2 regions of the Aerococcus sp. NPDC058936 genome follow, and region 2 is predicted to be linked to the other one. Evidence: predicted binding sites of a transcription regulator. Region 2 holds the regulator's gene; the other holds the start of a gene.
What was found. Region 2 encodes CtsR, which represses protease genes until heat stress. Its sites were predicted from a motif close to TTGGTCAAAAAAGGTCAAANA; they were not measured.
Positions count from the first base shown of each region.

Region 1: clpP (ATP-dependent Clp endopeptidase proteolytic subunit ClpP) is a predicted target of CtsR. The motif match lies at 2,629-2,649, and genes of this name have one in related genera.

Region 1 is NZ_JBHYKZ010000005.1:62,355-68,415, reverse strand. Features, by position in the region: gene rbfA (30S ribosome-binding factor RbfA) at 1-276, shown strand, start outside; gene ACFW0C_RS05235 (cell wall hydrolase) at 716-1,540, shown strand; gene ACFW0C_RS05230 (DUF1304 domain-containing protein) at 1,767-2,126, opposite strand; tRNA gene ACFW0C_RS05225 (tRNA-Arg) at 2,329-2,400, opposite strand; gene clpP (ATP-dependent Clp endopeptidase proteolytic subunit ClpP) at 2,694-3,290, shown strand; gene ACFW0C_RS05215 (sugar-binding domain-containing protein) at 3,604-4,641, shown strand; gene gap (type I glyceraldehyde-3-phosphate dehydrogenase) at 4,679-5,692, shown strand; gene ACFW0C_RS05205 (phosphoglycerate kinase) at 5,794-6,061, shown strand, end outside.
Region 2 is NZ_JBHYKZ010000002.1:173,165-179,225, forward strand. Features, by position in the region: gene ACFW0C_RS02195 (ATP-dependent Clp protease ATP-binding subunit) at 1-1,182, opposite strand, end outside; gene ACFW0C_RS02200 (CtsR family transcriptional regulator) at 1,200-1,658, opposite strand; gene ACFW0C_RS02205 (isocitrate/isopropylmalate dehydrogenase family protein) at 2,062-3,069, opposite strand; gene ACFW0C_RS02210 (CitMHS family transporter) at 3,121-4,437, opposite strand; gene ACFW0C_RS02215 (HAD family hydrolase) at 4,753-5,445, opposite strand; gene ACFW0C_RS02220 (glycosyltransferase) at 5,581-6,061, opposite strand, start outside.

The DNA of each region.
Region 1 (6,061 bases), on a different contig from region 2:
ACTGGAGATTTACAACAAGCAACTATTTTCTACACTACATTGAGTGAATTAGCCAGTGAACGTGAAAAAGCGCAAAAAGGTTTGGAAAAATCTAGTGGTTTAATTCGTTCTGAAATTGGTAAACGCCTAAATATCTATAAAACACCGGAAATATTCTTTGAACGCGACCGTTCAATTGAATATGGTAACCATATCGACCAATTGCTAGCACAATTAAATAAAAAAGATGATTTTGATAGCATGTCTGATGCTGAATCAGATACGTTAGTCGATTAATATGTAGAAAGACCCCAGGGAGTACAGCAAGTATGCTGTAATTCTTGGGGCCTTTTTATTGTTTGTGAGGTTGATTTTTATATTGAATCTTGAAAATATGGAGGGGAAATGCTGATATATCGACCTTTTGCGTGGTGAAATATACTCATTTTTCAAAAATAATTTGTTACATACAATGTCATAAATATAACTTATTAAAATATGCAAGAATCCATGAAAGTGCTAAGAATGTTGTCAGACTGGGAATGCGGCGAATTGTAATAATTGAGACGTAAATATTAAAAATTACAAAACATTTCAGTCCATTTAAAGCCCCTTAACGAATGGGTTTATAGGGTTTCTTTTTGAATCCACACCGTGTAGTATATTGCATGTAGTCGAAACAGTGGCTAAATAAACAACTTAGCAACAGCTAAACATACAAGGAGTTTTACTTAACATGAAATTTAACAAAACGATTTTAGGAACAACATTTGCATTGTCAGCATTATTTGCGACAGCAGGATTTAACACTGAAGAAGCGAAAGCAGCGGAATGGACAGCGCGTAGCGTTGAAGAAGTTTCAGCGGATATGGAAGCAGTTGATGAATCAACATCTGAATACACTGTCGTATACGGTGACACTTTATCAGTGATCGCTAACGCAGCTGGAGTAGATGTGAACACATTAGTTCAAATCAACGAAATTGAAAATGCTGATTTAATCTTCCCATCTAATTCTATTTCATTCACTAAAAATGCTGAAGGTGAAGTAGACGAAGTTGTAGTAGAAGATGCTAACAAGAAAAAAGACACTTACAAAGTAGCAGAAGAAACAGTTGAAAAAACCGCAACTGAAGAGGTAGCAGAAGAAACAACTGTTGAACCTGTAGCGTATGAAGCTGAAGAAGCAACAGCAACTTCATATGAAGCAGAAGAAGTAACAGAAACAACTTCAACTTCTTCTTATTCAGCAGCAGAAGAAATCCCTTACCAAGTATTACAAGTAGTAGAAACTGAAGCTGGTCCAAGCTACTCTGAAAAAGCAGCAGTATTCTCTGTAATCCTTAACCGTGCAAACTCAGGTAACTGGGGTGGTACTTCATTATCAGCGGTAGTTAACGCATCTGGTCAATTTGAAGTTGTTTCAAATGGTATGGCAGCTAGCGCTACTGTATCAGAAGAAACTTACCAAGCTGTTAACGATGTATTAACTAACGGTGTAACTACATCAGCTGAATCATTCCGTGCCTCAGGTGATGGCGTGACAAACGTATTCTTCTAATTTAAATTCAAATACAATAAACAAAAAAATCGGGAGCTATCCCGATTTTTTGTTTATTATTTTTTTACAAGATCGATATTACAGGGTAGGGGGTTGTTTAGTGAAGTTTCATCGTTCCAATAATAGAAAAACCATCTAAATATTTATTCACATATGACGCAAAAAAATAGACAGTTAAACTAGGGTTCAAATAAGTATTCTATCAAGTATTACGCTGTGCATTCAATTATAGGAAGGTTGAGAATAAAGCTAAAATAGATAGTCCACCTTGTGTCAATATAATTTTTTTACTACTAGTGAAGCTACCATATGTGGCTACTAAAATAATGTAGACAAATATCATACGAACAATTTCAATAGAGGCACTACTAAAAAATAATGCATATAATAGCCCTAGACCGATGAGACCATTATATATACCCTGATTTTTTAATAAGGTATTCAATGATTTTCCCTTCAACTCATTTCTTTCCATATTGAATATTTTACTTGTTTGGACTGATGTGGTAGTAATCGTTTGTATATACATGATATAAAAGAATTCTAAAGCGACTAAAAAAGTTAATACAGTTGTTATAACTGACATGGTCAATCTCTCCTCTTAACTGACAAAGTAATCTTCGTTTTCTAAATATAAAACATTTTTATGATTTTTCAAAGGATTTATATATGCAACGTTAAGCTGCATTAACATGAACACTTGAAAAAAGAAATTAAAGCATTTTCTAGGGTAAGGGAAAAAAGCTGTCACTCATAAATAGCAACAACTTAATAATTTTTTATCTGAATACGCCCGGAGGGAATCGAACCCCCATTATAAGAACCGGAATCTTATGTGATATCCATTACACTACGGGCGCAAATTATTGTATATTTTGGTAAAAAACAATAACAGAATTATTATAGCCTAGTTTTTAGTCAAATTCAAGCTTTTATAGGAATCTGAAAGTATCAATCGTTTTTAAGAAGTGATGATATCTTAGGTATCAACATGGACAGTTGTTACATTTTTCAAGCCCTTGAAGGCCAGCTATTGGGCAGAATAAACCTTCTATGCTAAAATGATGGGGAAAGTCAAAAAGTTATATTTGTTGACCAATTTTGACCATAAAGGTATAATAGCCATATACAAGTTTAAAAGGAGGACATTTAAATGAACTTAGTACCAACAGTTATTGAACAATCTTCTCGCGGTGAACGTGCTTACGATATCTACTCTCGTTTATTAAAAGATCGTATTATTATGTTGAGCGGGGAATTTAATGATGATTTAGCCAACTCAATTATCGCTCAATTATTATTCTTAGACGCTCAAGACCCAGACAAGGATATCTACCTATACATCAATTCACCAGGTGGCTCTATCACTTCTGGTATGGCCATCTACGATACAATGCAATTCGTACATGCAGATGTACAAACAATTGTAATGGGTATGGCAGCATCAATGGGCTCATTTATTGCAGCTGCAGGTACTAAAGGTAAACGTTTTGCCTTACCAAATGCTGAGATCTTAATTCACCAACCATTAGGTGGCGCTCAAGGACAAGCTACTGAAATTGAAATCGCTGCTCGCCACATCTTGAAAACAAAAGAAAAAATGAACCGTTTATACTCTGAAATGACCGGTCAACCTGTAGAAGTGATTGAACGCGATACAGACCGTGATAACTGGTTAACAGCAGAAGAAGCGTTAGAATATGGTTTATTAGATCAAATTATGACTAAAAATGATGAATTAGAAAAATAATGAACGGATTTTAAATCTGGAGAAGTGGGGTAAAACCTACTTCTTTTTATTTAAAGGGTTCGGTATAGACCGTGGATAAACTCTTAAATATATATTCTTTGTAAGGCGTAATACTTTTCATAGCCGTATAGGAGAAAAGTGCCCCTAAAAGCTTGCAAGCGGATAAATTTATTGGTATGATTACTCATGTAAAGAGATGAGATTCGAAGGAATCAAATTTTTTTACCGTAAGGTGGTCAAAAAAAGACATCCTGGACAATAAAAGTCCCAGTCTTTTTTCACTCAACGTTTTTGTACTAGGAAAGTGGGGACTATGGACGAATTATTTAAAAGTATTACTGAAGTAGTGCCGGAAGTTCAGAAGACCTATTTTGAGAGAATCACCGTCTTACAGCGGATTTTCAAAGATGGTCCGATTGGTCGGAAGGGACTAGCTGAAAAGTTAGCAATTACCGAACGACCGCTACGTACAATCACGGATGTTTTGAAACAACAAGGTCTCATTGATTCTTCTCCCACGGGTATGACAATTACGCCAAAAGGAGAACGAGCAATTGCTACAGGTCAAGACTTGTGGCGTGATACAAATAAAATTCACTTACAAGAAAAACATTTGGCTGATGTGCTCAACATAGCAGATGCTCGAATTGTTTCAGGAGATATCGACCAGGATCAACATATTTTATTTGAAATGGGTCTACAAGTTTCAAAATACTTAGACAAGAATTTACCAATGGGGAATCATACGATTGCTGTTACTGGTGGTTCAACTATGCTAGAGGTGAGTGAACATGTTCAACTAGCACCTTCTACTGACAGACACTTTACTGTGGTCGCAGCCAGGGGTGGGATCGGAGATGCTTCAGCAACTCAAGCCAATACAATTAGCGATATTCTAGCGCAAAAGTTACACGGTCACAATATTTCCTTATATGCTCCCGAGAATTTATCTGAGGTGGCAAATATGGCTTTAATGAATGATCCCGTGATTCAATCAACTTTAAAGCGGTTAAAAGAGGCTAACATTTTGCTTTTTAGTGTTGGTAATGCTAAAATTATGGCAAGGCGTAGGGGACTTGATTTAGAAAGTTCATCTAAGATTAAGAGTAACCACGCTGTAGGGGAAGTGTTCGGGTGTTTCTTTGATAAAGAAGGAAACATAGTACATCGAATCCCTAGAATTGGTCTACAACTTGAAGACTTGGCAGATATTGACTTGCCAATTCTGATTGCTGGAGGCAGTGTAAAAGCAGAAGCAATACAGGCTTTTGCAAAACTTGCACCTAAACAGTTAGTCATTATAACTGATCAAGGTGCCTCAAATATGGTTTTAAATGGGGAATCCCATTAAAATAATTTTGTATTCCATTAAGGAGGAATTTTGTAGTATGGCAATTAAATTAGCAATTAACGGTTTTGGTCGTATCGGTCGTTTAACTTTACGTCGTATCTGGGAAGAAAATGAATCAAATGTAGAAATCGTGGCAATCAACGATTTAACAGACAACGAATTCTTAGCTTACCTATTAAAATATGATACAGCTCATGGTACTTTCAACCACGATATCGAAACTACTGAAAATGGTATTTCTATCGATGGTAAAGAAATCACTGTATACTCTGAACGTGACGCAAACGATTTACCTTGGGGTGACTTAGGTGTTGATATCGTTCTAGAATGTACTGGTTTCTACGCTACAAAAGAAAAATCTCAAGCACACATCAATGCTGGTGCTAAAAAAGTTATCATCTCAGCTCCTGCTGATGCTGAAACTAAAACAATTGTTTACGGTGTAAATGAAGATATCATCGATTCTGAAGATACAATTATCTCTGGTGCTTCATGTACTACTAACTGTTTAGCTCCTGTAGTTAACGTGTTAGAAAAAGAATTTGGTATCAAACATGGTTTAATGTCAACAATCCATGCTTACACTTCTACACAATCATTACAAGATGCACCTAACGGTAAAAAAGGTAACTTCCGTAACGGACGTGCAGCTGCAGAAAACGCTATTCCAGCATCTACTGGTGCAGCTAAAGCTGTAGGTCGTGTTATTCCTTCAGTTAACGGTAAAGTTGACGGTACTGCTATCCGTATTCCTATCGTAACTGGTTCGATGACTGAGTTCTACTCAACATTAAACACTAAAGTTACAGTTGAAGAAGTTAACGCTGCTATGGAAAAATACGCTAACCCATCATTCTTATACAACACTGATGAAATCGTATCTTCTGACATCGTTGGTGTTCCAGCTGGTTCAATCTTCGACGCAACTCAAACTAAAGTTATCGAATCTGAAGATGGCCAATTAGTTAAAACTGTTGCTTGGTACGACAACGAAGCTGGTTTCGTTTCTCAATTCGTACGTTTAATCGAATTCTTTGCTGCTAAACAATAATTAATTGTTTAAAAGTAAAATCAGTTGAATTTGGGCGGGAAGCTTCGCGCTTCCTGCCCTTTTTTATTGGTTAACAACTTAAGATAAGGAGTGCTATTTTAATGGCTAAGAAAACTGTAAAAGACATCGATTTGAAAGGTAAAGTTGTTTTAGAACGTGCTGACTTCAACGTTCCAATGGACAAAGACCTTAACATTACTGATGACAACCGTATCGTTCAAGCATTACCAACTATCGAGTATATTCTTGAGCAAGGTGGTCGTTTAGTATTATTCTCTCACCTTGGTAAAGTGAAAACAGAAGAAGATAAAGCTTCTAAATCTTTACGCCCAGTTGCAGAACGTTTATCTGAAAAATTAGGTAAAGAAG
Region 2 (6,061 bases):
TCCTAATCGTACTGCGGCTTCAATCGCCTCATCTTTAATCGTTACCCGGTGGAATTTTTCGTAATCTTTCCGGATTCCTTTTAGAATTTCGATAGCATCTGCTTCGCTTGGTTCGTCAACTAGGACTTTGGCGAAACGACGTTCTAAAGCGGCATCTTTTTCAATGTATTTTTGGTATTCATTTAAGGTCGTTGCCCCAATTACTTGTAAGTGGCCACGTGCTAAGGCTGGTTTCATTAAGTTAGAAGCATCAATAGCGCCTTCTGCTGCACCGGCACCGATTAAGCTATGTAATTCGTCAATAAATAAGATGACATTCCCGGCTTTTTCAGTTTCCTCTAGTAGGTTTTTCACCCGGTCTTCGAATTCCCCACGGTATTTAGTACCTGCAACAAGGGACCCGACATCAAGAGATACGACACGTTTGTTGGCTAAGGTTGATACAACATCGTTGTTTGCAACTGCGATGGCAACTGCTTCAGCGATGGCTGTTTTACCAACACCTGGCTCACCTACTAAAACTGGATTATTTTTAGTTCGGCGGCTAAGGACTTGCATGATTCGCCGCAATTCTTTCTTACGACCGACCACTGGATCTAACTGCCCGTTACGTGCTTGTTCCGTTAGGTCTCTGGTTAAAGAGTCTAAGGTTGGCGTCGTACTTTGTGGGCGTTTGCTACCGTGGTTTGATGGTTTGTTGTTGTTCTCGTTGCTTCGGTTGCGTACTGGTGGACGTTGGCCAATTGAACGGTAGATGTCTTTACGTAATTTCTCGATATCCACGTCCAGGTTTTTCAGAATACGAACAGCTAGTACTTGGTCAGCGATTAAAGATAGCAAAATGTGCTCTGTGCCGACTAAAGTAACTTGTTGGCGTTGCGCTTCTTCACCTGCAATATATAAGACTTTTCTTGAACGTGGTGAATACACCACGCGATTCAAGTCTAAGGTGCCGTCTTGGACTTCATCCTTACCATATCCGATGACAAATTCAACTTCTTCTTTCACAGCCTCGTAACTTGGCAAGTGGTCAACTAACACGCTATGCGCAACACCCTCGGGCTCACGGTAAAGTCCTAGTAGCAAATGTTCTGTTCCAATGGCTTTATGACGAAATTGCTTGGCTTCTTCAGCAGCGTACAATAAGGCCTGTTTTGCTTTCTCTGTATAAATTTCGTTCATAAGGTCCTCCTATCTGGTTACCTATATTTCAGCTTCACAAGCATCGATCTTAAAATTAAGGACCGGACTTCATCAGCGTTAACAATTTTTCCTAGGGCATCCTTGTCGACCGCTGAGTGCATGATTTGCGCTTCATTTTCGGTAACAATCTCGTTGACTAATAAATTTTGAATGATGGCAGTTGCATCACGTAAGCTCATTTTTTGATGGACAAGGTCGACCATAGCATCGATTAATTCAGCCTCTTCGACAATTTCCAGTTTCATAATGCGGATATATCCGCCCCCACCACGTTTACTTTCTACAATATAACCCTTTTGCGGGGTAAACCGCGTGTTAATCACGTAATTAATTTGTGATGGGACACATTGAAATTGGTCTGCTATTTCGCTACGACTAATCTCAACATGCTCTTCTTGTTGTAAGATTTGCTTTAAATAAGATTCAATAATATCAGACATATTTCTATTTTTCACATTCATCACCTCAAGCCTGATTCTTATTTTGACTAATTTTGACTATTCAACCATATCATACGATAACCGACCTTAACTAGTCAATTCAAAAGCTCGGTAATTGGAGGAGTGACAAAAGCCGTTAAGACTCGATGCACTGGACCAAAAGCCGAACAAACACTGCAAGTGTTTAGCATATTTAGGGAAGTGTCGGAAGAGTTTGACTTTTAGAACCCAATTTGAAGACTTATCTTAACGAGCCTTATCTGTTGTAATAGAAAAATTTGAAATACCGCACCTTTATATAGCAAAAAGGCAACGCAAAGGAATGTTGGTCAAATCCTTTACGCTACCCTCAAATTGAAGTGCGTTTGCCTCATTTTTTTCAATTCAAAATCATTAGACGATTTTAAGATACGCCATCTTATGCTAAAGCTGAGACCAGCTTGTCAGTGAAGGCTGCTGTTGTTAAATCGCCACCTAAGTCTCGGGTAAAGTTACTTGCGTCGGACAAGACCAAATTCAAAGCTTTGCGCAAACGAGTGGCATCTGCTTGTAAACTGATGTGGTCTAGTAGGTCCGCAAAGGCCAATAAGATGGCTGTCGGGTTGGCAATACCTTGACCAGCAATATCTGGTGCTGATCCATGAACGGCCTCAAATATCGCCACGTCGTCGCCCAGATTGGCACCTGGAACTAACCCCAAACCACCAATCAAACCGGCCATCAAATCAGATAAAATATCGCCGTATAAGTTTTCGGTGACGACCACATCGTACTGTTGGGGACGCATCACCAATTGCATGGCCATGTTGTCGACTAAAACCTCCGTTGCTTCAATTTGCGGATATTTAGCGGCAATTTCGCGAGCAACTTTTAGGAATAATCCGTCTGATAGTTTCATAATATTGGCTTTAGTGACGATAGCGACCTTTTTCCGGTCATTAGCCACAGCATACTCAAAGGCTGCTGTGACAATCCGTTCTGTCGCCTGTCTGGTAATGATTTTGATGGAATGGGCTTCGTCAGGTGAAATTTGCTCTTCTACGCCCGCGTATAAATCTTCTGTATTCTCCCGGAATAAAACGATATCCACGTCCCGGTGAAGTGCAGGAATTTGGCCTAGCACACGGATTGGGCGGATGTTTGTATGTAATTGATAATGTTTTCTAAGTGATACGTTGACCGATCTAAAACCCTCACCAATTGGTGTTGCAACAGGCCCTTTTAAGGCAACCTTGTGGGTATCAATGGCGTCGTAAACAGCTTTGGGGATCAATTCACCCGTTTCATCAATGGCGTCTTGTCCAGCGACCACTTCGTCCCAGATAATTGGACTGCCTAGGGCTTTCGCCACTTGTTTGACAACTTGTGTAATTTCTTTTCCAATTCCGTCCCCAGGAATTAAGGCGATTGTATGTGTATTCGTCATGAAACCACTCCTTTTAAAGTCGATAATATAATAGCTTTATTTGATTCATCATTATTGGAAAATGGGCACCAAACCAAAGATGGCAGCAGTAATCACGTAGACAATGAAAATGCCAAGTGACACGACCAAGCCTTTTTTCTGCCAGTCGCCCCATTCCACGCCAGTTAAACCAAGCAGTACGTACGAGAAAGGTACTAGCGGGCTGAACAGATGGAAAGATTGACCGATTAACGATGCAAAAGTCAGTTGCAATGGGGTAAATCCGTAAGCATAGCCGGCTTCTGACAAGATAGGCATCATGCCGTAGTAGAAGGCGTCGTTATGTAGGAAATAAGTACCTGGCGCTGAAATAATGGCTACGATTAGACCGTAGAAACCACTTAATGACTCAGGAATGATCGTGATTAGTGATGTGGCAATGGCATCTGACATACCGGTCGCGTTTAAAATCCCCATGAAAATACCGGCACCAAATACGGTCATCACCACCTGGTTGGCTTCAGATGCGTTACTGTCAATTCGCGCTTTTTGATCTTTAGGATTTGGATAGTTGACTAGTAAGGTGATCACAGTCCCTAACATAAAGATAATCGCTGAAGGCACAGACCCTTCAACCAATAAGCCAATAGCTACAAGGACGATAATTAAGTTAATCCAGACATTTTTAGGTCGACGTAATTCAAGGGTTTCTGGGTCGTCGATAACCATCATCGCCTGCATTTCTTGTTCAGACAGGTTTACTACACCAAGGGTCTTCCGTTCTTGTAAACCAAAAATCCAAGCGATGATAAACATATAAATCAAACCAGCTACCATCATCGGCACTAGTCCGCGCATAACATCATTGGTTTCAACCCCCATAACTGCGATAGCACGGGCAGTTGGCCCACCCCAAGGCAGTAAGTTAACGATTGAGTGTGACGTCATGGTTAAAACAGCTAGGTTCAACAAGGACATATTCAGTTTCTTGTAAATCGGCACCATAGCGGTACAGACAATGATCATAGTCGCTGTCCCATCACCGTTTAAGGAAACAGCAGCCGTTAAGGCGACAGTAGCCAAGGCCACTTTTAAGGGGTCTCCTTTGGCAAAACGAATCATCGCGTTAGACAAGGGATCGAATAGCCCTGCATCAATCATGATGGTGAACATGTAAATAGCGAAGAATAGCATAATTCCGGTAGATGACGTGGTCCCCAAGCCATCCATTGCCGCTTGGCCGATATCAATCTGCCACAAACCGAACATTTGCCCAATCAGCGCCCATAGCAATGGCAAGAACACTAAACCAATGAAGGGTGACATCTTCTTACGCATAATCACAAACATGAAAATAACAATCAGGGCATACCCCATAAATGAAATCATTAAAAAACACCTCTTATTTTCTCATTATTTTATATGTGTTTTATCATGTTCTAAATACAATCAATTGTCAATGAAATTTCCGCAAAAAGGCTGAACGTGTTAAATTATATAACATTTTATGGAACCTATGTTTTATTTAATGCCAAATAAAAAAAGCCAACAAAATATAGGCTTTTGCTGACTTTCTCAAAAATTGAATGGATTACATCAATTTTTATTTTTATGGTAAATTAAAAACACTTTGTTTCATTCGGTAAATTTTCTTCCGAAATCAGTCATTCATATCAAGATAGCTGACACGACAGATCGGGTTTTTTATAAATTCCCTAACAAAGTCCGCATTTCAAGGAAGTCGTCTGTTGTGCAGGTGGCTACTGTGTTTGGAACTTCTGTTGTACTGTAGTGGATAGCTTGCCATCCAGCTTGAATGGCCCCTTCTATGTCGTTTTGGTAGTCGTCACCGACGAACAAGATTTCTTTTGGTGTCAGGTTTAAGTCAGCAGTAATCGCATCAAATATCTTACGGTGTGGTTTTGATCCACCCATACTTTCAGAAATGTACCACTTATCCTTATCAATAAATTGATCGACACCTAGATTGGTCAATTTATCTATTTGCGCTTCCGTTGACCCATTAGTTAAAACGAATAGCGTCATCCCTTTAGATAAGGCCGCTTCCATCAAGGCTACTAAGTCTTCGCTTAATCTTAATTGTTCTTGATATTGATTTTTCAGTTGGTTGAATTTTTTCGCAGTTGCTTGGTCAATTTCATGACCAAAATGTGCATATGTCTCAATGACCCGGTCATTTTTGAAGGCAGCTTCTGTCTTTTTGCCAGCCATAAAGGCTTGATATTCTTGCTCGGAGAATTCAGCGTAGACTTGATTGAAGGTCTCAAAATCAACGTCTAGATGGTGGTCTGTCGCCTGCATATCTCGGTAGGTTTCCTCATAGATGGTTAATCGGTTGTACAAGGTATCGTCTAAATCAAATCCAATTGCTTTCATATCTATCCCCTTTTCAATCATTTTCATATGATAACAAATAGCGGCCTTAAACGCACATATTACGAAAAAAGACGACCCTATTCTGCAGTTAGACAGGACCGTCAATTTGTCTACATTTTTTAGTAGATTTTGTTCTCATGTTTTAAAAGTTGAAAAAAGGATTTTGCTGAGTTTATTATCGCTTTGCTTTTCTAGTTGACAGGCACGGGCATATTGGTACTCATAAATGTACTGTTGGCCAATACTTTGAATACTTTTCAAGCTGGCTTGTTGGTAACCATTCTCACTCAAACTGACTAAATCGCCGTCTAAAAGACCTTGTAATTGCACCTTAAAATCTTCAAGTGAGTTCGCTTTATAAACATCACGGTCGGCTTTTAAATAATCAAAGACCGGTAAGTCAGATACAATCGTGTTCACCTTGCTAGCTAATGCTTCAAGTAAGACGATCCCTTCTGTTTCCTCGTGGGTCATGAATAGATAGACATCCGCCATTTGATAGGCCACGCGGACTTGGTCACGTGGGATATAGCCGGCAAAAATCAAATTCGGCAACTTGGTGGCGATGGCTTTTTTGACATCTTTAGGCAAGGCGTGAGGATTGGAATAACCAAAC